DNA from 2 places in the Nocardioides dokdonensis FR1436 genome. Region 2 is predicted to be linked to the other one. Evidence: predicted binding sites of a transcription regulator. Region 2 holds the regulator's gene; the other holds the start of a gene.

Region 1 (14,847 bases), 740 kb from region 2:
GAGTCGGTGTTCTCGATCTCGGCCTTGATCTGGTTGACCCGGCCCTCGACGGCGCTGGCGTCTCCGGCACCATCGACGATGGTCGTGTTGTCCTTGGTGATCACGACGCGACGGGCCTGGCCCAGCACCTCGAGGCCGACCTGGTCGAGCTTGAGCCCGACCTCGGGGGCGATGACCTGACCACCGGTGAGGGTGGCGATGTCCTGCATCATCGACTTGCGGCGGTCACCGAAGGCGGGGCTCTTCACCGCGACGGCGTTGAACGTGCCGCGGATCTTGTTGACCACCAGGGTCGACAGCGCCTCGCCGTCGACGTCCTCGGCGAGGATGAACAGCGGCTTGCCCGCGGCGATGACCTTCTCCAGGAGCGGGAGCAGGTCGGCGATCGCCGAGATCTTGCCCTGGTGCAGCAGGATGTAGGGGTCGTCGAGGACGGCCTCCATCCGCTCGGGGTCGGTCACGAAGTACTGCGACAGGTAGCCCTTGTCGAACTGCATGCCCTCGGTGAAGTCGAGCTCGGTGCCCATGGTGCTGGACTCCTCGACGGTGATGACACCGTCCTTGCCGACCTTGTCGAAGGCCTGCGAGAGCAGGTCGCCGATGACCTTGTCGCGGCTGGAGATGGTGGCCACGGAGGCCATGTCCTCCACCGAGTCGACCTCGCGGGCGGCCTCGAGCAGCGCCTCGCCGACAGCCTTGGCTGCGGCGTCCATGCCGCGCTTGAGGCCCATCGGGTTGACGCCGGCCGCGACGGCGCGCAGGCCCTCGTGGACCATCGCCTGGGCGAGGACCGTGGCGGTGGTGGTGCCGTCACCGGCGACGTCGTTCGTCTTGGTGGCGACCTCCTTGGTGAGCTGGGCACCGAGGTTCTCGAAGGGGTCGTCCAGCTCGATCTCGCGCGCGACGGTGACACCGTCGTTCGTGATCGTGGGGGCGCCCCACTTCTTGTCGAGGACGACGTAGCGGCCCTTGGGGCCGAGCGTCACCTTGACGGCGTTGGCGAGGGCGTCGACGCCGCGCTCGAGGGCGCGGCGGGCGTTCTCGTCGAACTCCAGGATCTTGGGCATGTGGCTGCTCCTAGGTCAGTGGGAAGTAAAGACAGACCCGGGCGTCATGCGACACGGGTCGCGGGGCGACCGGTCGGCATGACGCCCGGGCCGGTGGATCAGGAGACGATCGCGAGGACGTCGCGCGCCGAGAGGATCAGCAGCTCCTGGCCGCCGAACTTCACCTCGGTGCCGCCGTACTTGCTGTAGATGACCTTGTCGCCCACGGAGATGTCCATGGGGACGCGCTCGTCGCCGTCGTCGTTGAAGCGACCGGGGCCCACGGCCACGACCTCGCCCTCCTGGGGCTTCTCCTTGGCCGTGTCCGGGATGACGAGACCGGAAGCAGTGGTCTGCTCGGCCTCGACCTGCTTGACGACGATGCGGTCCTCGAGGGGCTTGATGTTGATCGACACGTTGGATCGACCTCCACTTTCTTGCGCGCGTTGGCTGGTGGAAAACGAAAGGGGTGCTCGCAGGCCCCGGCACGCCGTCGCGGGGATCGCGCCGACCTGGCAAGCGTTGGCACACTCACAAGGAGAGTGCCAGTTCAAAAACTAGCACTCCCCCTGGAGGAGTGCCAGCGCGGGCGGTCCTGACAGGATCAGCGGATGGACCTCGACGCCTTCCGGTGGCTGCTCACCGACGACGGGCAGGCCCTGCTCGTGCAGGCCGAGGCCCTCGACCCGGCCGACCCGCTGCGCGCGCAGACCGCGCTGCGCCGCCACGCCGACGCCGAGCACGCCGCCGCGGCGCTGACCCAGGCGTCGCTGCGTCGGCGCGCGGTCGCGAAGTTCGCTGACCTGGCCCCCCGGCTCTACTTCACCCCCGACGGCCTGGAGCAGGCCACCCGCCTCAGCGTCGCGCGGCACCGCGCCGCCCGGCTGCGCGCCTTCGACGCGCTCAGCCTCGTCGACCTCGGCTGCGGCATCGGGGGCGACCTGCTCGCGGCCGCCGAGCAGGGCCTCGTGTGCGTCGGGGTGGACCTCGACCCGGTGCGCGTCGCGGTCGCCGAGGCCAACCTCGCCGCACTCGGGCTGGAGGGTGTCGTCGGCCAGGTCGATGCCACCACCCTCGACACCTCCCCCTTCGACGTCGCGTACGCCGACCCTGCCCGACGCTCGGCGCGCGGGCGCAGCTTCGACGTCGACGACTGGACTCCCCCGTGGTCCTTCGTCGAGGGGCTGCTGCGCCGGGACTCGTGCGTGAAGGTGGCGCCCGGCATCCCGCACGCGCTGGTGCCCGAGGGCGTCGAGGCCGAGTGGGTCAGCGACCACGGCGAGGTCAAGGAGGCCGCCCTGTGGTCGGGCCGCCTGGCCACCACCCAGCGCCGCGCGACCGTCATCGGCGGCGGCGGCCTGGCCACCCTCACCGACGAGGACGACCCCGGCGCCGGCACCCGGCCGGTGGGCCGCTACCTCTACGAGCCCGACGGCGCCGTCATCCGCGCCGGGCTGGTCACGGCGGTCGCGGCCGCGCTCGACGGCGGCCTCCTCGACGAGCACATCGCCTACGTCGGTACCGACACCGCCGCGCCCACGCCGTTCGCGCGCGGCTACGAGGTGCTCGAGGAGCTGCCCTACCGGGAGAAGGCGCTGCGCGCCGCCCTGCGCGAGCGCGGCGTGGGCCGGTTGACGATCAAGAAGCGAGGCGTCGACGTGGTGCCCGAGGAGCTGCGCAAGCGGCTCGCGCTCGCCGGCGACGCGGAGGCCACGATCGTGCTGACCCGGGTCGCCGGCCAGGGCGCCGCGCTGCTGGTCCGACCTCTCTGACGACGCTCAGGCGGGGCCGAGCGCCGCCTTCTCCGCACCGATGGTGGTGTCGGGGCCGTGGCCGGTGTGCACCACGGTCTCCTCGGGCAGGTCGAGGAGACGCGTCCGGATGGAGTCCACGATGACGTCCTCGTCGCTGAACGAGCGACCGGTGGCGCCGGGACCGCCCTGGAACAGGGTGTCCCCGCTGAACAGCACCCCCAGTGCGGGAGCGTGGAAGCAGACCGCCCCCGGTGCGTGACCCGGCGTGTGGATCGCGCGCAGCGTGATCCCGCCGATCATGATCTCGAAGCCGTCACCGAGGTCGACGTCCCAGAGGTGGTCGGCGTGGGTGAGCTCCCACAGCGGCCGATCGTCGGGGTGCAGCATGATCGGCGCCACCGCGCGCTCCCGCAGCTGCGGGGCGACCCGGCAGTGGTCGTCGTGGGCGTGCGTCAGCAGGATCGCCCGCAGGTTGCGGTCGCCCACCAGCGCCATGATCGCGTCGACGTCGTGCGGAGCGTCGATGACGACGCACTCGCTGTCGTCGCCGACCACCCAGACGTTGTTGTCGACCTGGTGGGTCTCGCCGTCGAGGGAGAAGGTCCCCGAGACCACCGCGTGGTCCACCCGGGCGGTCACGTGAACATCACCACCGAGCGCAGGACCTCGCCCTGGTGCATCTTCTCGAACGCCGCCTCGATGTCGTCGATGCCGATCTCCTCGCTCACGAACGCGTCGAGGTCGAGGCGACCGGAGGTGTAGAGGTCGGTGAGCATCGGGAAGTCGCGGCTGGGCAGGCAGTCGCCGTACCAGCTCGACTTCAGCGACCCGCCGCGCCCGAAGACGTCGATGAGCGGGAGGTCGGGGACCTTCATGTCCGGTGTGGGCACGCCGACCAGCACCACGGTGCCGGCGAGGTCGCGCGCGTAGAACGCCTGCTTCCAGGTCTCGGGGCGACCGACCGCCTCGATGACGACGTCGGCACCCTCGGCGCCGGGGTAGACCTCGGCGCAGATGCGCTTGATCTCCTCGACCGGGTCCACCTTCGAGGAGTCGATGGTGTGGGTCGCCCCGAAGCCGGGGGCCTTCTCGAGCTTCTTGGCGTCGATGTCGACGGCGATGACGGGGCTGGCGCCGGAGAGGGCGGCACCGGCGATCGCGGCCATGCCGACCCCGCCGCAACCGATCACGGCTGCGGACTTGCCGCGAGTGGTCTCACCGGTGTTGATGGCGGCTCCCAGGCCGGCCATCACGCCGCAGCCCAGCAGGCCGACGGCGGCCGGACGGGCCTCGGGGTCGACCTTGGTGCACTGCCCGGCCGCGACGAGGGTCTTCTCCGCGAAGGCTCCGATGCCGAGCGCGGGCGACAGCTCGGTGCCCGCGTCGTCGCCCTCGGCCAACGTCATCTTCTGGGTGGCGTTGTGGGTGTTGAAGCAGTACTGCGGCTCGCCGCGGTTGCAGGCACGGCAGTCGCCGCACACCGCACGCCAGTTCAGCACCACGAAGTCACCCGGCGCGACGGTGGTGACACCCTCGCCGACCGACTCCACGATGCCGGCTGCCTCGTGACCGAGCAGGAACGGGAACTCGTCGTTGATGCCACCCTCGCGGTAGTGCAGGTCGGTGTGGCACACGCCGCAGGCCTGCACCTGCACCACCGCCTCGCCCGGACCGGGGTCCGGCACGTTGATCGTGGTCACCTCGACGGGCGCGCCCTTGGCGCGCGCGACGACGGCCTTCACCTGCTGCATGACTGGTCCTCTCGATGGTTCGTGGACTGCTGTGGCCCCATGCAACCCCATCGCGGGCGTGACCCGCCAGGTACCCCCGGGGCTGTTCCAACCATCGGCACCGGCACGGCGTCTGGTCGGTGTGGGACGAAGAAGGACACGATGCCAGCAGGAGCACGGACCCGGGCGGGTGAGGAGATGAACGGAGTGGCGACCGAAGGGCGACGCGCGCCCACCGACGGCGCACGGCGCGACGCCGAGTTCACCGAGTACCTCGCCGCCCGCCAGGCGGCCCTGCTGCGCACGGCGTACCTGGTCTGCGGCGACCGGCACCAGGCCGAGGACGTGCTCCAGACCGCGCTGGCCAAGCTGTACCTCTCCTGGGACAAGGTCCGCGACCGCGGTGCGCTGGACGCCTACGTGCGTCGCATCGTCGTCAACGAGACCACCTCGGCGTGGCGGCGCCCCTGGCACCGTCGCGAGCGGGCCACCGACGCGCTGCCCGAGACGGCCGCCCACCACGACGCGTACGACGAGGGGCGGTCGGCGGCGCTGTGGGCGGTCGTGCGCTCGCTGCCGCCCAAGGCGCGCGCCGTGGTGGTGCTGCGCTACTACGAGCAGCTCACCGAGGCCGAGACCGCGCAGGCGCTGGGCGTCTCGACCGGCACCGTGAAGTCCCAGTGCAACCGGGCGATGGCCCTGCTCCGCGAACGCACACCGGCACACCTGCACCCCCGGGAGGAGGAGCGATGAACGAGCACCTGCGCAGCGACGAGGTCGGCGCGGCCCTGCAGCGCGAGGTCTCCGACCTGCACGACACCCCGCTCACCCTCGGCGACGTCCGTGGTCGGGCCCGGCGCATCCAGCGCCGTCGGCACGGCGTCCGTGCCGCGGCCGCCGTGACGCTCGCCGCCGTGGCCGTCCCGGCGGTCCTGCTCCTCGGCGGCACCGACGACCGGACCGACGGTGTCGACCCCGCGACCCCCACGCCCCCCGGCACCTCGGGCACCGCGGTGCTGCACGACGGCACCGTGACCCTCGGCGACGGGCGCACCGTCGACCTGGCGATCGGCGACGCCGCCGTGTCCTCGCTCGGGGTGCTCAGCGACGGGCGGATGGTGCTGACCACCAACACGCCGGAGGTGGTGCAGGTGCTCAGTGCCGACGGCTCGGAGGCGGCGACCTACCCGGTGGAGCTCAACACCTTCGCGATGGGACCGACCGACGACACCGCGGCCTGGATCGCCCCGGACGGCCGGGTCCAGGTCCTCGAGGCGGGGATCCGCGAGCCGATCGGCCTGCAGGCCCTGCCGCAGCGTCGCCGCACGTTCTGGACGGTCGACGCCGTGATCGGGGACGAGTGCCTGATGAGCGGCAGCGGCTGCCGGGTCCTGGCCAGCGACGGGGACCACACCACGACCGTGGTGACCATGGAGGGCGTCGCCGACCTCGAGGCCGACGAGGCCTTCTCGGTGAGTGATGTCAGCCGGGACGGTGGCACCTGGGCGGTCGCATTCCGTCCGGGGAGGAACGAGCAGTTCGGCTGCAGCGGCCTGTACGACGTGGCCTCCGACGCCGTGGTCGCGCGCACCTGCGAGACCTCGAACCTGGAGTTCGCCCCGGACGGACAGCACCTGCTCGGGACTCGGGGTGACAACAACATGGACGGCCGGGTCACCGTGCTCGACCGCGACCTGACCACCGTCCTGACCTACCAGGGTGTGCGCGACATGGTCGTCAGCCGGTCGGCCTGGGCCGATGCCGAGGCGTTGCTGCTCGCGGTGGTCGGGTTCGAGGACCAGCAGTGGTCCCTGCTGCGGGTGCCGATCGACGGTTCGGACCCGACCACGGTCATGGGGCCGGTCGACGGCGGGAACCCTGAGCTCGAGTCCGAGTTCCTGCCCTCGATGTAGGTCGCCGGCGCGCGGCCGTCCTCAGCGCCACTCGAGCGAGGCCAGCACCGAGTCCACGGCGCGCTGGTGCGCCTTCACGCTCCCGGAGGTCTCGACCTCCACCTCCACCGTCGAGGCCTCCGTGGTCCCGACGATGGCGAGGAAGACGAAGTACGGTCCCCGCTCGCTGGTCCCCACGAAGGTGCGACCCTCGACTCCCCCGACCTCGAGGTCCTCGCCCGGCCCGACGTCGAACCCCTGCCGGTCGCGGAACGCCTCCAGCGTCAGGTCGGCGTACTCGTCGAGATCAGGGCTGGACAGCACGGGGAAGCTGCTGATGCTGATGTACCCGGTCTGGCTGCCGTACGTGGCGCCGCTCTGGCTGCCCCCGTCCCGGATCTGGACGATCCAGTCCTGGTCCGGCATCCGGATGGCGGCCTCGGGCACCTTCAGCCGTGGACCCGTGGCCTCGTCCACCTGCGGCTCCGGGGCCGACGAGCTCGACGGCTCCTCCGACGGGGAGGTGGACGTGGACGGCGCGGCCTCGGACGACGGGCTCCCGTCCTCGCCTCCGCACCCCGCGGTCGCCAGCGCCAGGCTGAGCAGGAGTGCGATGGCGACACGCGTTCTCATGACGTCTCCGAGATGGCTGAGGGTGCTGGGCTCGGACACCGTACAGCGCCGGTTCCGTCGGTTTGCCCACCCGCGCACGCGGGTATCCCCTGTGCAGCACACCTCTCTCTCGGACACGGAGCCTCCATCGATGTATCTCGCGGAACTGGCCACCGCCATGCAGTCCTTGGCGATCGAGCAGACCAACATCGACCGCGTCATCGCGGCCCTCCAGGAGTGCACGGACGGGAGCTGGGACGCCCAGTTCGCGAGCGACGCCGCCATCGCGCCGCCGTCGTTCGGAGGCGCCGACAGCGCCGCCACCCTCGGGATGCACCATGACCGGGCGCACCAGGTCATGACGGAGACCGTGACGGGCATCGTCGCCGACCTGACGGCCTTCGCGGACGGCGTGCACGCGGCCGCCCGCCTCATCACGGATGCGGACGAGAGCGTCGCCGCGTCGCTGACCGACAAGCAGCGTGCCGTGGAGCTGATGAACGACGCCTGGCTCACCTCGGAGGGCGACTCGGCCTACGACCGGGCTCGCAACGACCAGGGCGGGCAGGACTGATGGGGCAGGAGGAGTCCCGGCTCGCGCGCACGGTCAGCGGGGCCAACGTCGCCGACGTGGGGCGGTCCGAGGCCCGATGGCGAGAGGGCGGGCGCAAGCTCCGGGAGGTCCACCGCGCCCTGGAGCAGGCCCGCGACGACGTGAGCGCCGGGTTCGGCAGCGGGTCGAGCGTCAGCCGTGAGGCCGCGACCGCCTTCGCCGAGGTCGCGCAGAAGGCTGCGGACCGTGCCGAGCAGATGGAGCAGGCGAGCAGTGCGCTCGCCCGCTCGTCGGACGCGCTGGCCAAGGCGGAGGCGGAGCACCGCGCGCTGGGTCCTGCGCCGTCGGAGCCGACGCCGCCCGAGCGCACCCCCGGCATGCCCGAGTCCGCTGACACCATGCGCGCCGAGCAGACCTACGGCCGCAACCTGGGCGCCTACAACACGATGATGGCCGACCGCGAGACGCGGGCCAAGCAGCGGTCCGACGAGGTCGAGACCACCTACACCGAGTCCACCGAGGTGATGCGACGCATCCACGGCGAACCCGACGAGCGGGTGATGCGCGACGCCGCCGGCGGTGGCCGCGGGGGCAGCGGTGACGGAACCGGCTCCGGATCGGGGTCCGGCGGTGGCGGGGGGAGCACCCCGTCCAGCGGCGGTCGCTACACCCCCACCTCGTCCCACGCCGACCCGCACCAGCCGCACCCCGACGGCCAGACCGGCACCGACCCGATCCCGGACAGGCACCCGGACGACGCCTCCACGGACCAGACGTCCTCGCCGGACACCGACGCGCCGGACAACGCGCCCTCGGTGCTGGGCCAGCCCCTCCCCCCGGGCTCCAGCGGCACGGGGGGCTCCGGCGGGCTCACCGCCGGTCTGGGCGGGGGTCTCGCCGGCAGCGCCGTGATGGGCGGAGCCGTCGTCCTCGGCGGTCGGCTGGCCGGCGGCATGGGCGCGACCCCGGTGGCCGGGGCCTCGGCCGGCTCGACCGGGGGCAGGCCCACCAGCGCACGGCCCATCGGGACCGGCCGGACCTCGGGCGGCGCCACGCTCGGTCGGGGCGCCGCGGCGACGGGCTCCCCCACCGGCTCACGCGGCGGGGCGACGGGCGCCACGGGCGCGCGCGGCGGGACCGGTGCGGCGGGCACGCGCGGAGCCGGCGGGGCACGCGGCGCGGCCGCTGGTCAGGCGGGTTCACGAGGAGCAGGCGGTGCCGGGCGTGGTGCTGCCGGCGGTGCCACCGGCCGCGGCAAGAAGGGCGACACCCGGGCGCCGGACCAGGAGTTCTTCGCCACCGAGGACGACTGGACCGACGACGAGGGCCACCAGGCCGTCCTCGACTGAGGGTCGTGCCGGCTCAGCCGGCGAGCACCTCGGAGACCGGCAGGCTGGAGTCGGCCGGCAGGTCCAGCGACGACGGGGTGCGACCGCGCGCCACCATCTCGGCGCCGAGGGCGGCCACCATGGCGCCGTTGTCGGTGCACAGTCCCGGCCGCGGCACGCGCACCCGGATGCCCAGCTTCTCCGCGCGCTCCTCGGCGAGCTGGCGCAGCCGGGAGTTGGCGGCCACGCCCCCGCCGATGAGCAGGTGGTCGATGCCCTCGCTGGAGGCGGCATCGAGAGCCTTGCGCACCAGCACGTCGCAGACCGCCTCCTGGAACGAGGCGGCCACGTCGGCGACCGGCACCGGCTCCCCCGCCCGCTCCCGCGCCTCGACCCAGCGGGCGACCGCGGTCTTGAGGCCCGAGAAGGAGAAGTCGAAGCGGTGCCGCTCGACGTCGCGGCGCGCGGTCAGCCCCCGGGGGAAGTCGATGTAGACGCTGCTGCCCTCGCGGGCGATCCGGTCGATGTGCGGGCCCCCCGGGAACGGCAGGCCGAGCAGCCGGGCGACCTTGTCGAAGGCCTCCCCCGCCGCGTCGTCGATGGTCTCGCCCATCGGCGCCACGCCCACGGTCACGTCCTCGACGCGGAGCAGGCTCGAGTGGCCACCGCTGACCAGCAGCGCCAGGCACGGCTCGGGCAGGGGGCCGTGCTCGAGCTGGTCGACCGCGACGTGCGAGGCCAGGTGGTTCACGCCGTACAGCGGCTTGCCCAGCCCGAGAGCCAGCGCCTTGGCCGAGGCCACCCCCACCAGCAGCGCCCCGGCCAGGCCGGGGCCGTTGGTCACCGCGATCGCGTCGACGTCGCGCAGCGCGATGCCCGCGGTGTCGCAGGCGCGCTCGATGGTGGGCACCATCGCCTCCAGGTGGGCCCGGCTCGCGACCTCGGGGACGACGCCACCGAAGCGCGCGTGCTCGTCGACGCTGCTCGCGACCGCGTCGGCCAGCAGCGTGTGCCCGCGCACGATGCCGACACCGGTCTCGTCGCAGGAGGTCTCGATCCCCAGCACCAGCGGCTCATTCACGCCGCTCATCGTCGCACGCCCGGACGTCCGCCCCGCGCCCAGATCCACGTCCCCCACCGGGCATGATCCACGGGTGCAGGAGATCTCGGTCGCGGAGCTGCTCCGGACGACGCCCCACCGGTTCGTGCAGCACCAGGTGGACCCCGCGGTGGCGGCGCGGGCCTGGGTCGCCGGCACCGCGGCGGTGGTGGAGAACCACCCCCGCTGGACCGGTCCGGCCCCGGGACCGCAGCTGGTGTGCCTCGGCCCGCCCGACGACCTCGCCGGGCTGATGGCCCAGGTCGCCGCGGCCCGGCCGGTCCCGTGGCGCTTCACCGTCGAGGCGGCGGCCTACGACGCACTCCCGGCGGCCTGGGCGCACGACGCCGCCACGCACTGGGACTGGATGCTGCTGCGCGAAGCACCCGCCGAGCCCACTCCCGACGTCGTCGACGTGGGCGGACGCGAGGACCTGGTGCACCTGATCGACGCGGGCAATCCCGGCTCCTTCGCCCGACCGGGAAGTCCCGGGGTCGAGGTGTGGCTGGGCGTCGTCGAGGACGGCCGGCTCGTCGCTGCGGGAGCCGTGACCCGCCAGCACGACGGTACCGGGCAGCTGCGTGGCATCACCGTGCTGCCCGGCCACGAGCGCCGCGGGCTGGGCCGCCGCGTCTCCACCGCCCTGACCCGTCGTGCCCTCGCCGGGCGCTCGGGCACCGCCAGCCTGGGCGTCTACTCCGACAACGCGCCCGCGGTGCACGTCTACCGGCAGCTGGGCTACCGCACCGCGCACACCTTCCGCTCGGGTCAGCCGCAGCGGGGTCCGACGCCGCGGCGCAGCACGACCGCGGTGGCGCCGTCCCGGTAGTAGCGCGGGCGCCGGTCGACCTCGACGAAGTCGCGTGCGGCGTAGAACGACAGGGCGCCGGCGTTGTCCTCGCGCACCTCGAGCAGCAACCGGTCAGCGCCACCGGTGCGCGCCGTCGCCACCACGGCGTCCAGCAGCGCCGTGGCGAGGCCGGCGCGGCGGTGCTCTGCGTCGACTGAGATGCGCTGCAGCTCGGCGATGTCGGCGACGACGCTGACGACCGCGTGCCCGGCGACGACCGGGCCGTCCACGGTCTCGACCTCGGCCACCAGGTAGCTCGCGAACGGGACCCGCCCGTGCACGCCCTCCTCGAGCAGGCCCGGGGGCCACGCATCCCGTCCGAGGTTGTCCTGCTCGAGCGAGACGACCGCGACCAGGTCGTCGGCCCTGGCGGCCCGGACGGTCATGAGACGGTCACGAGACGGTCTTGCGGCTGCGCGTGACCTCAGCGTCGGGCCGGCGCAGGTACATCGGGTCCGGGTCGACCAGCTCGGCGCGCTCGTCCACCACCACGCGGGCCAACCACGCGGCGCTGGGCCGGGTGGGGCCCACCGCCAGCGGGAACGCCTCGGGGTAGAGCAGCGCTCCCTCCCCGACCACCGGCACGCCGGTGGCCAGCTCAGCGGGCTTGTCGACGACGGGTCCCTGCAACCGGGTGCCCTCGGCGTCGTAGGCGGCCAGGTAGACCTCCTTGCGCCGCGCGTCGGTGGCGACCACGAAGTCACGGTCCACGGCCGCGGTGTCGACGGCCTCGATCGCGAGGACGTCGAGCGTGCAGACGCCGTAGACCGGGATCTCGAGCGCGAACCCCAGGGTGCGCGCGGTCACGAGACCGACCCGCAGCCCGGTGAACGGGCCGGGGCCGACCCCGACCCCGATGGCGGTCAGGTCCTGGCGCACCACGCCCACCTGGCGCATCACGGCGTCGATGAGCGGGGCCAGCTGCTCGCCGTGCTTCATCGCCCGCTCGGCCTCCAGCTCGGCCACGACGTCGGAGCCGTCGTGCAGGGCGACGGCGACCCGGGGGGTCGCGGTGTCGAAGGTCAGCAGCATGATCCGCAGGCTAGCCCGGGTCAGCCGGCCCGGCGCCCGGCGGCCCGCTCGGCGTAGGAGCTGGCCGCGGAGTGGACCGCCGCGACGTACTCGTCGGAGTGGTTGTAGGACAGCACCGCGTCGGCCCAGCCGTCCCCGGCGGCCAGGTCCCGTCCGCCCGCGCACAGGTAGCGCGCCGCGGTCGCGGCCGCGTCGTCGAGGTCGAGCGGGTCGATCACCCCGTCGCGGTCGCCGTCGGCGGCCCACGGCTCCCAGGAGGAGCGCAGGAACTGCATCGGGCCGACGGCGTGCTCCCAGGTCGCGTCGCCGTGCCACTCGCGGGAGGCAGCGGTGGAGCGGATCGCCGCGAAGTCGCCCGACCCGTCGAGCGCGGGGCCCAGGATCGGCGAGGACGAGCGGCCCGCGTCGTCGATCGTGCGCCCGCCCAGGGTGCCGTGCTGCGACTCGATCCAGCCGATGCCGGCCAGGGTCGTCCAGCCCACGTCGCAGCCACCCACCCGGGAGAGCTGGGCGTCGGCGTACGCCCGCAGGGCCGGGGCGGGGATTCCCGTCGCCCGGCTCGTGCGCCGCAGCCACCCGTCGTCGACCAGCTGCGTGCGCCGCACGGGGCTGCCCGGGTCGGCCTGCGGCGGGACGGGGGCCGCGACGAAGGCCGCGGGCGGGGTCAGGTCGACGGTGCGCTGCGGGGTGTAGAGGCGCGACAGCCCGAACGCCGCCGCCGAGAGCACCAGCAGCAACGAGGCGAAGAGCACGATCGAGCGCGGACCGGACATCACCGGGAGGTCACCGGTCCCCCGGGTCGAGCCCGTGCCCGAGGAGCGCTGCCCGCAGCGCCTCGTGACCCTCGTCGAGGTGCCAGTGCACGCCGCGCAGCCCGGCCTCGCGGGCCGCCTCGACGTTGGCGGCGCTGTCGTCGACGAGCAGCACCTCGTGGGCCGGTGCGCCGACCCGGTCGAGGGCCCGCTCGAAGTAGGCGGGGTCCGGCTTGGCCGCCCCGAGCTCCCAGGAGTAGCAGGAGACGTCGAACAGGTCGTCGTAGCCGAGCGCGGTGCGCATGTGCTCGCCGCGCTGGCGGTGCTGGTTGGTGGCCAGGTGGACGCCGGCGCCCTGCTCGCGGAGCCGGCGGGCCAGGGCCAACGAGGAGGCGTCGACGGTGATGTCGAGCCACAGGGCCGCGTGCACCTCGGCGGGGTCGGCGCCCTCGGCGTAGCCGGGCAGCACCCGGGTCAGGACGTCGAGGAAGTCCTCCTCACCGCGAAGCGCCGGCTTCTCGGCGGCCCACAGCTCGTGGGCCAGCTCCTCGGCGCGCGCACCCACCCAACGCCGCAGCACGGCGAAGGGGTCGTGGGGAGAGCGCTGGAGGACGCCGTCGGCGTCCAGCAGCACGTGCTCGACGGGCACCGGGGAGCCGGTCAGTCGGTGCCGTGCGCGGCGATGAAGGCCAGGATCTGCTCGCTGAGCTCGGGGCGGCACACCACGAGGTCGGGCAGGTAGACGTCGTCCTGGTTGTAGACGAGCTCGCTGCCGTCGACGCGCGAGGTGAACAGGCCTGCGGCCCGGGCCACGGCGACGGGGGCGGCGGAGTCCCACTCGTACTGACCACCGGCGTGCACGTAGGCGTCGGCGACGTCGCGCACGACCGCCATCATCTTCACGCCCGCAGAGCCCATCGGCACCAGCTCGGCGCCGATCTCCTCGGCCAGCGCCTGCACGAAGGCCGGCGGCCGGCTGCGCGAGACCGCGATGCGGGGGGCCTGCGAGGTGCGGGGCGGCACCACCGGCGGCTGCCCGGTGTTGAACGTCTCGCCGAGCTCGGGCTGCCCCACGGCACCGGCGACCAGGGTGCCGCCCTGCCACAGCGCGACGTGCACGGCCCAGTCGTCGCGCGGCGGCTCGGAGAACTCGCGGGTGCCGTCGAGCGGGTCGATGATCCACACCCGCGCCGCCTCGAGGCGGGCCTTGTCGTCCTTGCCCTCCTCGGAGAGCACCGCGTCGTCGGGCCGGTGCTGGGCGAGCAGGTCCATCAGCAGCTCGTGGGCGGCGGCGTCGCCGGCGTCCTTGAGCTCCTTGCCCTCGAGGCCCTCGGCGCGGACCTCCAGCAGGCGACGACCTGCGGTCTCGGCCAGCCAGGTGGCCAGCACGTGGTCGTCAGCGGTGTCGCCGACGGCGGCGGGGGGCGGGGTTCCGGGCTCGACAGTCACGGGCTGAGAGTAGCCGCGATCAGGAGTTGAACCGCTGCTGGGTCTTCTCCAGGCCCTCGGCGACCAAGCACTCGACGGCGTCGGCCGCGGTGTCGACGACGAAGGGCAGCACCTTGCGCTCGGGCGCGGAGTAGTCCGAGAGCACGAAGTCGGCGACGTCCTGGCGACCGGGCGGTCGACCGATGCCGACCCGCACCCGGTGGAAGTCACCGGTGCCCAGCGAGGAGCGCATCGACTTCAGCCCGTTGTGGCCGTTGTCGCCGCCACCGAGCTTGATGCGCATCGTGTCGAAGCCGATGTCGAGCTCGTCGTGGATCGCCACGACCCGCTCGGGCGGGACCTTGTAGAAGCTCGCCAGCGCCTTGACCGGCCCGCCGAGCTCGTTCATGTACGAGCGCGGGCGCGCCAGCACGATCCTCGGGCCGCCGGTGCCCGGAGCGCCCACGCGACCCTCGACCACGTCGGCGCGCCCGGTCTTGTGGGCGCGGAAGCGGGCACCGAGGCGGGACGCGAGCTCGTCGGCGACGAGGTAGCCGATGTTGTGCCGGTGCCCGGCGTACGTCGGGCCCGGGTTCCCCAGGCCGACGACCAACCAGACGGGGCTGCTGCCGTCGTGGCTCTCGGACATGGTGGTTCCCGGGCCCTTCTCGTACGTCGTGCGGATGCGGGCGTCGCCCCGGACGCGCGAGAGCGCCCGGGCGACGACCCGGATCACTCCTCGGAGTCGCCGGCCTCGGCGGGCGCGTCGCC
Region 2 (14,847 bases):
GTAGTCGAGCAGCAGGAACGGGATGCCGGCCGTGAGCAGCGCGACCAGGTAGGGGATGACGAACGCTCCCCCGCCGTTCTCGTAGGCGACGTAGGGGAAGCGCCAGATGTTGCCCAGCCCCACGGCCGAGCCGATCGCCGCCAGGATGAACACCCGGCGGGACGAGAAGGCGCCGCGGCGCTTCTCCTCCGCGACGGCAGCGGACGCGCTCACAGGACCTCCCGAAGACGATGGTGACGACCACCACACCCTAGGCCTCCTGGTCGGCACCGGTCACGCCGGCAAACCCGCTGCCCGTCGTTCACCGCCCAGATGGGGTGATGATCGAGCTGGCCGGTCTCGGGGCGCCGAAGGTCAGTGAGTTCGCGATCATCGAGTACGGCACCGCGCTCGGGATGTCGAGCGACGCCGCGGTGCGCTACGTCGCCCACGTCGTCGAGATCCGCTACCGCCTCCCGCGCCTGCACGCCAGGTCGTGGCCGGCCGGGTGCCGGTGTGGCGATCCAGCCGTGTCGCCGAAGCCACCCTCGGACTCCCGCTGGACGGTGCCGCGTTCGTCGACCAGCACCTCGCCCCCGTCGCCGCCACCCTCTCCTACGCCGGGATCGACCGACTCGTCGAAGAAGCCCGAGCCCGCTTCGACCCCGAGGAAGCCGAGGAACGGCTACTCATCGCGGCCGAGACCCGCAACCTCGCCATCCACCTCGCCTCCGCCACCGCCGGTGGCCAACAGGTCGACGGCACCGTCGACATCACCGGCTGCCTCGACCTCGCCGACGCCCTCGACCTCACTGGCGACGACTCCGCAGCCCGGGTGCCCGCACGCCAGGTCGTGCTCAACGTCCACCTCACCGACCAAGCCCTGCGCGGAGTCGACCCCACCACCACCGGCGCCGGCATCCACCTCGCCCGCATCGAGGAGACCCGCAGCCTCATCACCCTCGACCAGGTCACCGAGTGGCTCCGCGTCCCCGGCACCCAGGTCGCCTGGCGCACCGTCACCGACCTGCCCAGCAGCGTCCGTGGCGGCATCGACGCCGAGGCGTTCGAGCACCCCTTCCGCACCCAGCCGACCGCGCCGGACCACGCACGCAGGCATCACCGATCACCAGCCAAGACATCCACTGGTTCGCCGACCACCCCGGACTCCAGGCCTTCCAACGCCGGTCCGTCGACCTCACGTCGACCGAGGCGGTCGACACCTACGAGATCCCCGAACGCCTCGCCGAGCAGACCCGCCAACGCCACCCGCGCTGCAGCTTCCCGCACTGCACCCGACGGGCGCGACGCCGCAAGCCGGACGAGACCCACACCGCCTGGCACTACCGGCCCACCCCCACCGGGTTCCTCTGGACCAGCCCGCACGGCTACCAGTACCTCGTCGAACCCCTCACCACCACCGACCTCGGCCAAGCACCCCGCCCCGGCGCCCCACCACCGACCTGACCACCCAGGACCCCCCTCGGGTCGGCCAGCGTCACGCCCTGCCCGGCAGCGCTGAGGCTCAGGACCAGCGCGGGGTGCGGGAGAGCAGGGCGGCGGTGGCGGCCAGGCCGGCGGTGGAGGTCCGCAGCACCTCGGCACCCAGCCGGACGGAGCGGGCGCCGGCGGCGACGAAGGCGGTGAGCTCGTCGGGGGCGATGCCGCCCTCGGGCCCGACGACGACCACGAGGTGGCCCTCGGCGGGGACGAGGAGATCGGCGAGGGAGTCCGTGGCGTCCTCGTGCAGGACGACAGCGAGGTCGGCGCCGGCCAGCAGGGCCACGACCTCGGCAGTACTGGCCATCGGGTCGACCTCGGGGTGCCAGGCCCGACGGGCCTGCTTGGCGGCCTCGCGGGCGGTGGAGCGCCAGCGGGCCACCGACTTGGCGGCGCGCTCGCCCTTCCAGACCGCGACCGAGCGCGACGCGGCCCACGGCACGATCCGGGCCACCCCGACCTCGGTGAGCACCTCGACCGCGAGCTCGCCCCGGTCCCCCTTGGGCAGCGCCTGCACGACCGTCACCGAGGGAGCGGGCTCGGGCGCCGTCTCGACGTCGAGCGCCTCGACGACGAAGACCCTCTTGCCGGTGCTGGTGACCTCGCCACGCACCGAGACGCCGCGACCGTCGGTGAGCACGACCTGCTCACCCACGCGCAGGCGCCGCACGGCGACCGCGTGGTGGGCCTCGTCGCCCTCGACCGTGACCTCGGACCCGACCCGCGCCTCGGCGAGCGTCGGCACCAGGTGCACCGGCAGGGACACCCCAGCCCCTCAGTGCGCGTTGAAGGCGTCGCGGAGCCGACCGAAGACCGACTTCGGGCCCCCCGGGTGGACCTGCCCGTCGGGAGCCTCCTCGCCGCGCAGCGCGGCCAGCTCGCGCAGCAGCTCCTCCTGGCGGGCGTCGAGGCGACCGGGGGTCTCGACGGCGACGGTGACGACCAGGTCGCCCCGCCCGCCGCGCAACCCGGGTACGCCGCGCCCGCGCAGCACCTGCTCCATGCCCGACTGGGTGCCCGGTCGGACCTCGAGCTCGAAGGACGTCTCGAGCGCGGGGTCGCTGTCCTCGGAGGCGACGTCGGCCTCGAGCGTCGGGATCGTCAGCGTGGTGCCCAGCGCGGCCGCGGTCATCGGCACCGTGACCGTGCAGTGCAGGTCGTTGCCCTGACGCGTGAAGACGTCGTGCGGCGCCACGTGGATCTCGACGTAGAGGTCGCCGGCGGGACCACCACCGGGCCCGACCTCGCCCTCCTCGGAGAGCTGGACCCGGGTGCCGGTGTCGACGCCCGCGGGGATCTTCACACTCAGGGCGCGACGCGAGCGGACCCGGCCGTCACCGGAGCACTCGCGGCACGGGTCGGGGATGACCGAGCCGAAGCCGCGGCAGGCCGCGCACGGGCGCAGGGTGCGGACCTCGCCGAGGAACGAGCGCTGGACGTGCGCGACCTCGCCGTGCCCGCCACAGGTCTCGCACGGGATCGGGTGGCTGCCCGCGGCCGCACCGTCGCCGCCGCAGGTGGTGCAGGTGACCGCGGTGTCGACCTTGAGCTCGTGGGTCACCCCGAAGGCGGCCTCCGCGAGCTCGATCTCGATCCGGATCAGCGCATCCTGGCCGCGGCGTACGCGCGGACGCGGACCACGGCCCTGGCCACCGCCCTGACCGCCTCCTCCGAAGAAGGCATCCATGATGTCGGTGAACGAAAACCCGGCGCCCTGGCCGAAACCACCCGCCCCGGCACCGCCGAACGGGTCGCCCCCACGGTCGTACGCCGCCCGCTTCTGCGGGTCGGAGAGGACCTCGTAGGCGCGCGAGACCTCGCCGAACTTCTCCTTGCTCGCAGGATCGGGGTTGACGTCCGGGTGGTGCTGGCGCGCGGCTTTGCGGTACGCCTTCTTGATCGCGTCGGCGTCGGCGTCGCGAGAGACGCCGAGGAGGTCGTAGAGGTCCTGGCTCACCATGTTCCTAACGGGGTCGTACTGACTGACTGGAGGCGGGCGGGTGCTGCGAGGACGGGGCTCAGCCCTCGTCGAGGATGCGGGAGACGTAACGGGCCACGGCACGCACCGCAGCCATGGTGCCGGGGTAGTCCATCCGGGTCGGCCCGACGATGCCGAGGGTGGCCAACGACTCGTCGGCCGGCCCGTAGCCGGTGGAGACGACGCTGGTCGAGGCGAGCTCCTCGTAGGGGCCCTCGGCACCGATGCGCACCGTGACCAGGCCACCGGTGCCGGCCTCGCCGAGCAGCTTGAGCAGCACCACGTGCTCCTCGAGCGCCTCGAGCAGGGGGCGGACCGCGGAGTCGAACGAGTCGCCGTAGCGCGCGAGGTTCGCGGTGCCGCCGACGGCGATCTTGTGGTCGGAGCGCTCGTCGCCGAGCGCGTCGTTGAGCACCTCGACGACCGCGGCCGTGGTGCCGTCGCCGACCGGCGGGACGGCCGCCCGCAGCTCGGTCATGGCATCGGCGATGGTCTGGCCGACCGCCGCGCTCAGCACGAGGCGGCGCAGGTCGGCGAGGGTGTCGTCGGAGAGGTCGGCCGGCAGCTCCACCACACGCTGCTCCACTCGGCCGGTGCTGAGGATCAGCACCACCAGCAAGCGACGCGGAGCGAGCGCGACGAGCTCCACGTGGCGCACCGTGGAGCGCGAGAACGTGGGGTACTGCACCACGGCGACCTGGCGGGTCAGCTGGGAGAGCAGCCGGACCGAGCGCTGGACGACGTCGTCGAGGTCCACCGCGCCGTCGAGGAAGCTGGAGATCGCCCGCTTCTCGGCCGAGCTGAGCGGCTTGACCGTGGTGAGACGGTCCACGAACATCCGGTAGCCCTTGTCGGTGGGCACCCGCCCCGCGCTGGTGTGCGGCTGCCTGATGTAGCCCTCGTCCTCGAGCACGGCCATGTCGTTGCGGACCGTGGCCGGCGAGACCCCCAGGCCGTGGCGCTCGACGAGCGCCTTGGAACCGACCGGCTCCTCGGTGTGCACGTAGTCCTCCACGATGGCTCGGAGCACAGCGAGCCTGCGGTCCTCCTGCATCGTCGCCTCCTTGCCGTGGACTGAGCTTGCCGTGGACTGAGCTTGCCGTGGACTGAACCGGTCCGACCCTCGAGGTTGGCACTCGTCGCGTCGGAGTGCCAATCCTACAAGCAGTCGTGCCACCCCCTCACCTCGTGCGGCAGGCACCGCGGGATCGTGGCGCCCGGCCGCGCGGGTCCTAGGGTGCGGCCATGACGTTCACAGAGGTCGGGGACCGGGTCTGGGTGGCCCGCTACGAGTGGTTCGACGCGAACGTGAGCGTCGTGGCCGGCGAGCGCGGCCTCGTGGTGGTCGACACGCACGCCTCGACCGCCGCAGGGCGCCGGGTCCTCGACGACGTGCGCCACCTCGGAGCCGGCGACGTCGTGGCCGTGGTCAACACCCACGCGCACCTCGACCACTGCTTCGGCAACGCCGCGTTCCGCGAGGCCGATCCCGCGGTCCCCGTCCACGCCCACGAGCAGGCGCTGGCGGAGCTGCGCGACTTCGCGGACTCCGGGCGCCAGGCGACGTACGCCGGCGAGCCCGCCGACCCCCGCGACGAGGAGGTGCGCAGCACCGAGATCGTCCTGCCCGACCACACCTTCTCCTCCGCCGCCGTCCTCGACCTCGGTGACCGGGTGCTCGAGCTGGTCCACCCCGGGCCCGCCCACACCTCCGGCGACCTGGTCGTCCTGGTGCCGGACGCCCGGGTCCTGATCGCCGGCGACCTGGTCGAGGAGTCGGCACCGCCGGCCTTCGGACCTGACTCCTTCCCGATGCAGTGGCCGCTGTCCCTCGACATCGTGCTCGGGCTCACCACCGGCGCCAGCACCGTCGTGCCCGGCCACGGGGCCGTCGTCGACCGTGAGTTCGTGGAGGTGCAGCGCAACGAGCTCGGCATCGTCGCCGAGACGATCCGCGACCTCGCCGGACGCGGAGTGCCCGTCGACGAGGCGCTGGCGGCCGGCACCTGGCCGTGGGAGGAGCGCTACCTGGCCACGGCCGTGCGCCTGGGCTACGAGCACCTGCCGCGCAGCCAGAAGCGGCTCCCCCTGATCTGAGCGCCCGACAGGGTGGGTGACCAACGCCACACCGCGGGCTAGCGTCACGCCATGAGCGAGAACGACACCGAGACCGCCGGCATCTCCGACGACCAGCTGCCCCCCGACCTGGTGCCCTCCGAGGACAACCCGCTGGCCGAGGGCCGCCCGTCCGGCGAGGACTCCGACGTCCTCGACGAGGGCAAGCGCGCCGACGAGATGCCCGACCCCGACGACGCCGAGGACTCCTGACCGGCGCGCCCGCCGCACGACGCCCGCGTGCTCTCCTAGCCTCGTGCCGGTGAGCGACCGATACGGCAGTGACGTCCTGTCCGGCGACTGGCGCGCCCCCAAGCGGGGCCGTGCCACCGAGGCGCCGGCGACCCTCGGCGAGGTGGTCGAGGAGGTCACCACCGACTTCTGCGGGGAGGTGGTGCAGGTCGACCGCGACCTGCACACCGTGACCCTGGAGGACCGGCGTCGGCGTCGGCGCACGTTCCCGCTCGGCGCCGGCTTCCTGCTCGAGGGGCGTCCGGTCATCCTCACCGCCCCTGTCACCCGCGCCGCGCCGGCCCGCGCGACCCGCACCGCCTCGGGGTCCGTCGCCGTGCACGACGCGAAGGCACGGGTGGCCCGCGCCAGCCGGATCTTCGTCGAGGGCCGCCACGACGCCGAGCTGGTCGAGAAGGTGTGGGGCGACGACCTGCGCATCGAGGGCGTGGCCGTGGAGTACCTCGGCGGCGTCGACGACCTGGCCGACCACCTCCGCGACTTCCGTCCCGGGCCCGGTCGCCGGGTGGGTGTGCTCGTCGACCACCTGGTCAAGGGATCGAAGGAGAGCCGCATCGCCGACGCGATCGTGCGCTCCCCCGTCGGCAAGCACGTCCTGATCGTGGGGCACCCGTTCGTCGACGTGTGGCAGGCCGTCAAGCCCGACCGGCTCGGTCTGGCGCAGTGGCCGACCATCCCGCGCAGCATCGAGTGGAAGAAGGGCGTGTGCCAGCACCTGGGCTGGCCGCACCGCGACCAGGCCGACATCGCGCGCGCCTGGAAGCAGATCCTGGGCCGGGTGCAGTCCTACGACGACTGCGAGCCCGCGCTCCTCGGTAGGGTCGAGGAGCTCATCGACTTCGTGACCGTCGACTGAGTCCCGCACCCGACCAGGAGGACCAGATGAGCGACGCACCCCCGCCGTACCAGCCCCAACCCCCGCACCAGCCCCCTCACCAGCCGCCGTACCAGCAGGGCGGTCTCACCCCCGAGGAGCGGACCTGGGGCGGCGCGGCCCACTGGTCGGCACTCGTGGGCGCCTTCGTGGCCCTGGCCTTCCTCGGTCCGCTGCTGGTGCTGCTGCTCAAGGGGTCCACCTCCCCCTACGTGCGCCGCCAGGCCGTGGAGTCGCTGAACTTCCAGCTCTCGATGTTCATCTACGGCGCGATCTCGTTCGTGCTGATCTTCGTGCTCGTCGGCATCCTGCTGCTGCCGGTCGTGGGCCTGCTGTGGCTGATCTTCACGATCATGGGGTCGGTCAAGACCGCCAACGGCGAGGAGTACCGCTACCCGCTGACCATCCGGATGGTCAGCTGAGGCTTCAGGCCAGCAGCTCGCGCACCACGCCGTCGGCCAGCAGGCGCGCCTGCTCGGTGAGCACCACCCGCCCGCCGCGCTCGAGCAGCAGCCCGCGCCGGACCAGGTCGGGCACGGCGGCGCGACCGGGCCCGTCGAGCACCGCCACGTCGAGGCCGTCGCGCAGCCGCAGCTCGAGCAGCACCCGCTCGACGCGACGGTCCTCGGCGCCCAGCACCTCTCGGGCCTGGGCGGGGCTCAGCCCCGCGCCGATCCGGTCGGCGTACGCCGCGGGGTGCTTGACGTTCCACCAGCGGACCCCGCCGACGTGCGAGTGCGCGCCGGGGCCCACGCCCCACCAGTCGCCGCCGGTCCAGTAGAGCAGGTTGTGCCGGCAGCGGGTGTCGGGGCCGGTCGACCAGTTGGAGACCTCGTACCAGCCCAGCCCCGCGGCCACGAACCGCTCGTCGGCCAGCGCGTACTTGTCGGCGAGGTCGTCCTCGTCGGGCATCGGGAGCTCGCCGCGGCGTACCCGTCGGGCCAGGGCGGTGCCGTCCTCCACGATGAGGGAGTAGGCCGACACGTGGTCGGGGGCGCACGCGACCGCGGCGTCGACCGAGGTGATCCAGTCCTCCTGTGACTCCCCCGGGGTGCCGTAGATCAGGTCGAGGCTGACCTGCTCGAAGCCGGCGGCCCGCGCCCAGTCGACCACCGCGGGCACCCGTCGCGGGTCGTGGGTGCGGTCGAGGACCGCCAGCACGTGCGGGACCTGCGACTGCATGCCGAAGGAGACCCGGTTGATGCCGACCTCGCGCAGCCGCTCGAGGGACGCGGCGTCCACGGAGTCGGGGTTGGACTCGGTGGTCACCTCGACGTCGGGCGCCAGCCCGAACTCCTCGGCCACGGCCGCGACGACCGAGCCGAGGTCGTCGGGGCTCAGCAGGGTGGGGGTGCCACCACCGAAGAAGATGGTGGAGACGGGCAGGTCCTGCTCACCCAGCACCCGGCGCGCCCGGCGCACCTCGGCCACGGCCGCCTGGGCGTACGTCGCCCGTGAGGCACCGGGCGCGCCCCCGGTCGGGCCGAGCTCCTCGGCGGTGTAGGTGTTGAAGTCGCAGTAGCCGCAGCGCACCGTGCAGAACGGCACGTGGACGTAGAGGCCGAACGGGCGCTGGCCCAGCTCGGCCAGCGCGGCATCGGGCAGCGAGCCGTCGGACGGGGCGGGTTCGCCGCCGAGCGGGGTGGAGGGCATCTCGCCATCCTCCCCCACCCGCACCCGGGCCCGCGCACCCGTGGGGACGGGGGCGCGGGCCCGGGGAGGTGCTGCAGGGGTCTCAGCTGTAGAAAGCCTCGATCTTCGCCTTGTTGTTGTCCTCCACGACGTTGCGCTTGACCTTCATCGAGGGGGTCAGCTCACCCGACTCGATGGTCAGGTCGTGGTCGAGGATGTCCCACTTCTTGATGGTCTCCCACCGGTTGAGCCGGGCGTTGAGCTGCTCGACGTAGCCGCCGACCATCTCGCGGACCTGCTCGGAGCGGACGACCTCGGTGTAGTCCTTGCCCGCCATCTGGTTCTCCTCGGCCCAGCCGGCGATGGCGTCGGGGTCGAGGGTGACCAGGGCGACGACGTAGTTGCGCTCGTTGCCGAAGACCATGAACTGGCTGACGTAGGGGCAGATGGCCTTGAACTTCGCCTCGATGGCCGGGGGCGCGATGTACTTGCCGCCGGAGGTCTTGAAGAGGTCCTTGATGCGTCCGGTGATGGTCAGGAAGCCATCGGCGTCCAGGCTGCCCTTGTCCCCGGTGCGCAACCACCCGTCCTCGGTGAACGCCTGGGCGGTCTCCTCGGGCAGGTTGTGGTAGCCCTCCATGACGTGCGGGCCGCGCAGCTGCACCTCGTCGTTCTCGCCGATGCGCACCTCCGCACCCGGGAGGGCCTGGCCGACGGTGCCCATTTTGTACTCCTCGGGGTGGCCGACCGTGGCGCCGGCGGCGTTCTCGGTCATGCCGTAGCCCTCGAGGATGAGGATGCCCGCGCTGTGGAACCACTGCCCGATCTCGGCGTTGAGTGCCGCGGAGCCGGAGATGAAGAACCGGACCCGTCCGCCGAAGCGGGCGCGCACCTTGCTGAAGACCAGCTTGTCGAACAGGCCGTGCTGCAGCTTCAGCCCCAGCGGGACCGACTTGCCCTCACGCTCGAGCTCGTCGAACCGGGCGCCCACGGCGAAGGCCTTGTTGAAGAGCTTCTCCTTGGCGCCGCCCTCGGCGGCCTGCATCATGTGGATGCGCGAGTAGGCCTTCTCGAAGATGCGCGGGGCCGCGCCCATGAAGGTCGGCTTCACGACCGCCAGGTTGTCGATGATCCTCTCGACGCGGCCGTCGATCGCCGTGGCGAATCCGCAGGCCAGCTGCGCGGAGAGCAGCACCTTGCCGAAGGAGTGCGCCATCGGCAGCCACAGGAAGTGCAGGTCGGTGTCGTCAAGGATCTCCTGCACCCGGATCGCCTCGCCCTCGAAGACCCAGGACCGGTGCCGCAGCCGCACACCCTTGGGGCGGCCCGTGGTGCCCGAGGTGTAGATCAGGGTGGCGAGCTGGTCGGGACGGATCGCTGCCGCGGTCGTCTCGATGATGCTGGGGTGCTCGGCCAGGTAGGCCCGGCCCATCTCGGCCAGGGTGTCCATGTCGATGACCCAGTCACCGTCGGTGGTGCCGTCGAAGGTCACCACCTTGATCACGTCGGGGATCTCGTCCCGGTGCGAGCGCAGCTTCTCCAGCTGCTCGTCGTCCTCGGCGAAGACCACCCGCGAACCCGAGTCGCTGAGGATGTAGGCGGTGTCCTCGCTGTTGGTGCTGGGGTAGACGGTCGTGGTCGCCGCCCCGGCGCACATCACGGCGAGGTCGGCGAGGATCCACTCGTAGCGGGTGCCGGCGGCGATGCCGACCCGCTGCTCGCTCTCGATGCCGAGCGCGAGCAGGCCCGCGGCCAGGGCCGTGACCCGGTCGCCGGCCTCGCGCCAGGTCACCGACTCCCAGCTCTCACCGACCGGGAAGCGGAAGGCCTCGGCGGAGGAGGACTTCTCGACGCGGTCGAAGAACTGGACGGCGACGTTCGCAGGCATGGTGTCGACGAAGCTGGCGTCGTGATTGGCGGGCATGGCGCTCCTGGCTGTGCGGCGGGCGGGATGATCGCGGTACGGCAGTAACCTAGATCACTTTCCCTACTCACGCGTAGCAAGCGCCGCAGGTTGCTGGAGTCTTCGCCCAAGGACCCGGTCACACCGGCCCCCATCCCCTGTATTGATGAGGTGTGAAAACGGCTGGACCGGGCAGACTCCCTCTGGTGCCGCCTTCCGTGGGGGGCGGTGGCACCTGCCTTGGGGGGTATGAGTCTTTGCAGCAGTCGATACACGCGCGTTCCGGTCTGTCCGGCATCGGTCCGATCCTGGTCGTCTCCGACCTGGCGGCCGTGCTGGCCACCGGGTTCTGGATCGATCGAGGCCTCTGGCCGGTCGCACTCGGCAGCGCCGCCCTGGCGCTGGCGCTGGTGGCGCGGAGCCTGGGTCTCTACCAGTCCCGGCTGGTGCTGTCGGTCCTGGAGGACCTGCCCGCGCTGCTCGTCGCCATCACGACGGGCGGCCTGCTGGTCCTGGGCCTGGGACTGGAGCCCTCGGCCCCGCGCGGGGACGCCCTGGTGCGCGCCGGGACGTTCACGGCCGCGCTCGCCGTGGTGCTCGTGGGCGCCCGCGCCGTCGGCTACGCCCTGCTGCGCGCCGGCCGCCGCCGGGGCGCCCTCATGCACCGGGTGCTCATCGTCGGGACCGACGGCATGGGGATCCGCCTCGCCCGGGCCCTCCAGTCCGACCCCGCGACCGGGTTGTCACCCGTCGGCTTCGTCGACGACGACGCCGATCCCCGCACCCTGCCCGCACCGCTGCTCGGCGACCTGCGCTCGCTGCCGCGGGTGATGCGCGACCTCAACATCCATGACGTCGTCTTCGCCTGGGGCGCACGCACCGACGACCAGACGATCGCGCTCGTCCGGCACTGCCAGGAGCAGCAGTACCAGGTCTTCGTGATCCCGCGCTTCTTCGAGGTGATGGGGCTGGACCGGGCCCGCCGGGTCGAGGTCGTCAGCGACGTCAGCCTCGTGCGCCTGCGCCGCTGGGCGGTGCGCCCGGGCTCGATGTTCGTCAAGCGCGCCATCGACATCGCGGCCTCGGCCGCGGCGCTGCTGGTCCTGGCCCCGCTGCTGGCCGGCACCGCGCTCGCCGTACGCCGCGAGGTCGGCTCGCCCATCATCTTCCGCCAGACCAGGGTCGGGCGCGGCGGTCGGACCTTCGAGCTGCTCAAGTTCCGCTCGATGGCCGCCAGCCGCGAGCAGGGGGACACCACCTGGAACATCGACACCAGCGACCGGCTCGGCTCGGTCGGGCGGTTCATCCGGCGCACCGGCATCGACGAGCTGCCCCAGCTGTGGAACATCCTGCGCGGCGACATGAGCCTGGTGGGCCCGCGTCCCGAGCGCCCGCACTTCGTGGAGCAGTTCTCGGAGGACACCCCGGGCTACCGCCACCGGCACCGGATGCGCACCGGGCTGACCGGATGGGCACAGGTCAACGACCTGCGCGGGGACACCGCGATCGACGACCGCGCCCGGGCCGACAACTACTACATCACCAACTGGTCGCTGTGGGGTGACGTGAAGATCGTGATGCGCACGGTGCGCACCGTGGCCCGACGCGAGCCCCGCAAGCAGGGGGAGCTCATGGACCTCGTCGTCGAGGCCGGGACTCCACCAGACTCAGCGAGAGCTGGCTGACCCGCCGCGCCGACTCGGCGGCGTCGCGGGTGCTCAGCACGTGGCGCCAGCCCCGCATCCCCTCGGCGTCGGCAGCCTCGGGGTTCCCCAGTCGCGTGAGGATGGCCTCCGCGAACTCGTCGGGCCGGTCGGGACGCACCATGGCGCCGCACTCGTAGGGCAGGCTCTCCTCGATCCCCTCGATCCACGAGGCGATCACGCTGCGCCCGGCGGCCATGGCCTCCATCGGGGCGAGCGCCGCGCCCTCGTACTGCGAGGGGAAGACCACGACGTCGGCGGCGCTGAGCCAGGTCGGCACGTCGCTGCGTGGCCCGACCATCTGCACGCCCTCCAGCGAGGCGGCCCGCTCGCGCAGCTCGGCCTCGTCGGGGCCGCTGCCCACGAGCACCAGGCGTGCGTCCGGCAGCTCGCGCAGCACGGCGGGCCAGGCGTCGAGCAGCACGTGCTGCCCCTTCTGCGCGCTCAGCCGCCCGATGCACACAGCGGTCGGCGCACGCTCGTGCAGGCCCAGGGCGCGCCGCGCCTCGCGGCGCTCGTCGGTGTCGGTGAGCGTGAACCGTTCGAGGTCCACGCCGTTGGGCACCACCGAGACCGGTGCGAGCACCCCGTGCTCGCGGCCCATGGCAGCCTCGCCGTCGCTGACGCAGATCAGCTGGTCGGTCCAGCGGCGGGCCGCCCACCGCTCCCAGCGGGTGGCCAGGCGGCTCTTGAGCCCGTTGCCCGCCAGAAAGGACCAGCCGTGCGGCTGGAAGATCGTCGGCACCTCGCTGCGCACCGCCAGCCGGCCGACCAGCCCGGCCTTCGAGCTGTGCAGGTGCACCAGGTCGGGCTCGACCTCGGCGACGATGCGCGCGTAGCGCCCGACCTCCTCCGCGACGCTCGGCCCGGGTTCGCGGGTGGCGTCGAACCACAGCACCTCGGCACCCACCTCGCGTGCCGAGTAGCCCAGCCAGCCCTCCGACGGACAGGCGACGGTGACGCTCCAGCCACGCTCGACCTGGTCCTTGACGTAGGTCAGCAGCACGCCGGCAGTGCCCTCGCTGGTGGGGATCGAGGTGTGCAGGACCCGGGGCCGCCCGGCATGCAGAGCGGCGTGCCGGCGACGGCTCAGGCCGCCCACTTGTCCTTGCTCCGCCCGACGAGGACAGCACCCAGCAGCCGGGAGCCGGAGGCCACGAGGCGGTAGTGCACCTTGGTGAGCTCGTGGGGCCGCAGCTCGCCCTCGGTGACACCGAGCAGGACAGCACCCTGGCTGCCCATGATCGCGGCGTCGTCGCTGTCGGTGATCGAGTTGGCGATCACCACCACGACGTCGAACCCGTCCCGCATGTCCTGGGCGGCCTCGGCGAAGCCGGTCTCGAGCAGCTCGCCGTGCGACTCCGCACCCCAGCGTCCGGACGAGATGACCTCGAGGCCGTCGACCGGTCCGGGGTTGAGCGCGGACGCGAGCGGCGCCCCCCGCAGCACCTCGTAGAGACCGGCCGAGGCGGGTTCGAGGTCGGTGGGACGCGAGGCACCGGCACCCATGCGGGCATCGACGAGGAGCGTGTGCCGGCCGACACCGGCCAACGAGATCGCCAGGTTGGCGGCCAGCCAGGCGTTGAGGTCGCCGTCGGTGACGCCGGTCACCACGACCAGTCCCGCCGGGTCACCGCTGGCCTCGACCTCGATCGAGACCCGCAGTCGCCGGAAGATGTCGGCGTCCGGGGTGCCGGCGTACATCGCCAGCAGCCCCGGCTCCCGGGGCGGCTGGATGTGAGCGAGCACAGGGATGTCGAGCACCTGCTCGACGGTGGCGGCGCTGGAGACGGTGTAGGTGCGTCGGTCGCGCACCAGTGCGGCGGAGAGGCCCAGGACCAGGGCGAGCAGGGCGCCGACGCCGATGGCCAGGAGCAGGTTGGGGCTCGAGAAGGTCAGTGGCACCCGCGCGGGGTCGCTCGGGGAGAACCGGAAGGCGCCCTCGCTGGGGTCCTTGAGCGGCAGCGCCGCCGTGACGAGGTTGGCGATGTCGGCTGCGACCCGGGGATCGGAGTCACGGGCCTCGACCCGGATCAGGACGGTGCCCTCGACCCAGCTCGCCTCGACGTTGCGGGTCAGCTCGTCGACGCTGCGCTCGACGTCGAGCTGGGTGCGGACCTGCTCCATCACGTCGGTGGAGTTGGCGTTCTCGGCCAGCGTGCCGCGCAGGGAGTCGAGGTCCTCGCCGGTGCTGCCTCCCGCTGCCGCGGCCGCGACCTCAGCGCGCGCGCTGTAGGTCTTCGGCGCCAGGACGACACCCAGGGCGACGGCTCCGCCGACGAGCGTCACCACGAGGATGACCAGCCACCGCTGGCGCCACAGGGCGCCGCCGAGGTCTCGCATGTCCATTCGTCTTCCCCCCAGAAGAATCAGGTGGATGCCGGGCCGACCCGGAGATCCGGTCGTCGCATCCGCCTGAGAACCTACCCGTTGGTTGGGTGTCCAAACGTCCACCGACGTCGAACCTGAACACCGCTCATGTCCCAGGACCGGCCCCGAGCTCGCCGTACAGGCGCAGGTAGTCGGCCCGCATCGACTCGACCGAGAAGCGTCGCCGGACGAGCTCGTGGCCACATCCCACCAGCCGCGCCGCGTACGCCGGGTCGTCGAGGACGGCGTCCAGTCCAGCCTGCAGCGCGTCGACCTCGCCGGGTTCCACGAGCCGTGCGGCGTCGGCGAGGTCCCGCAGGCCGCCGACGTCGCTCGCCACGAGCGGCACCCCCGCGGCGAGAGCCTCGAGGGCCGCCATCGACAACCCCTCGCGGTCGCTGGGCACCACGGCGACGTCGCACGCTGCCAGGAGGTCGGTGACGTCGCTGCGGGTGCCCAGCAGCCGCACCCTGCTGCGGAGCCCGAGACGACCGACCAGCCGGTCCAGGCGCTCGCGCTCGCGGCCGTCCCCGGCCAGCAG

What was found. The regulator HrcA, encoded in region 2, represses chaperone genes, less so after heat shock. The targets are predictions, from matches to a motif close to TTGGCACTCGNNNNNNNCGAGTGCCAA.
Region 1: the regulator HrcA is predicted to act here: its motif matches at 1,604-1,630, upstream of groES (co-chaperone GroES).

Annotation. Positions count from the first base shown of each region.
Region 1 is NZ_CP015079.1:357,020-371,866, forward strand. Features, by position in the region: gene groL (chaperonin GroEL) at 1-1,067, opposite strand, end outside; gene groES (co-chaperone GroES) at 1,166-1,462, opposite strand; gene I601_RS01670 (class I SAM-dependent methyltransferase) at 1,658-2,818, shown strand; gene I601_RS01675 (MBL fold metallo-hydrolase) at 2,825-3,439, opposite strand; gene I601_RS01680 (S-(hydroxymethyl)mycothiol dehydrogenase) at 3,436-4,551, opposite strand; gene I601_RS01685 (SigE family RNA polymerase sigma factor) at 4,693-5,283, shown strand; gene I601_RS01690 (hypothetical protein) at 5,280-6,443, shown strand; gene I601_RS01695 (hypothetical protein) at 6,465-7,055, opposite strand; gene I601_RS21035 (hypothetical protein) at 7,186-7,608, shown strand; gene I601_RS01705 (hypothetical protein) at 7,608-8,936, shown strand; gene tsaD (tRNA (adenosine(37)-N6)-threonylcarbamoyltransferase complex transferase subunit TsaD) at 8,950-9,996, opposite strand; gene I601_RS01715 (GNAT family N-acetyltransferase) at 10,070-10,843, shown strand; gene I601_RS01720 (GNAT family N-acetyltransferase) at 10,783-11,250, opposite strand; gene tsaB (tRNA (adenosine(37)-N6)-threonylcarbamoyltransferase complex dimerization subunit type 1 TsaB) at 11,258-11,896, opposite strand; gene I601_RS01730 (lytic murein transglycosylase) at 11,917-12,669, opposite strand; gene I601_RS01735 (HAD family hydrolase) at 12,680-13,297, opposite strand; gene I601_RS01740 (3'(2'),5'-bisphosphate nucleotidase CysQ) at 13,309-14,097, opposite strand; gene pth (aminoacyl-tRNA hydrolase) at 14,117-14,725, opposite strand; gene I601_RS01750 (50S ribosomal protein L25/general stress protein Ctc) at 14,809-14,847, opposite strand, start outside.
Region 2 is NZ_CP015079.1:3,996,982-4,011,828, forward strand. Features, by position in the region: gene I601_RS18805 (sodium-dependent transporter) at 1-213, opposite strand, end outside; gene I601_RS18810 (hypothetical protein) at 665-1,054, opposite strand; gene I601_RS18815 (16S rRNA (uracil(1498)-N(3))-methyltransferase) at 1,505-2,245, opposite strand; gene dnaJ (molecular chaperone DnaJ) at 2,255-3,436, opposite strand; gene hrcA (heat-inducible transcriptional repressor HrcA) at 3,498-4,511, opposite strand; gene I601_RS18830 (MBL fold metallo-hydrolase) at 4,703-5,554, shown strand; gene I601_RS18835 (hypothetical protein) at 5,606-5,785, shown strand; gene I601_RS18840 (DUF3097 domain-containing protein) at 5,835-6,680, shown strand; gene I601_RS18845 (DUF4870 domain-containing protein) at 6,707-7,120, shown strand; gene hemW (radical SAM family heme chaperone HemW) at 7,125-8,351, opposite strand; gene I601_RS18855 (AMP-dependent synthetase/ligase) at 8,434-10,254, opposite strand; gene I601_RS18860 (sugar transferase) at 10,491-11,918, shown strand; gene I601_RS18865 (glycosyltransferase) at 11,863-13,038, opposite strand; gene I601_RS18870 (Wzz/FepE/Etk N-terminal domain-containing protein) at 13,026-14,279, opposite strand; gene I601_RS18875 (glycosyltransferase) at 14,413-14,847, opposite strand, start outside.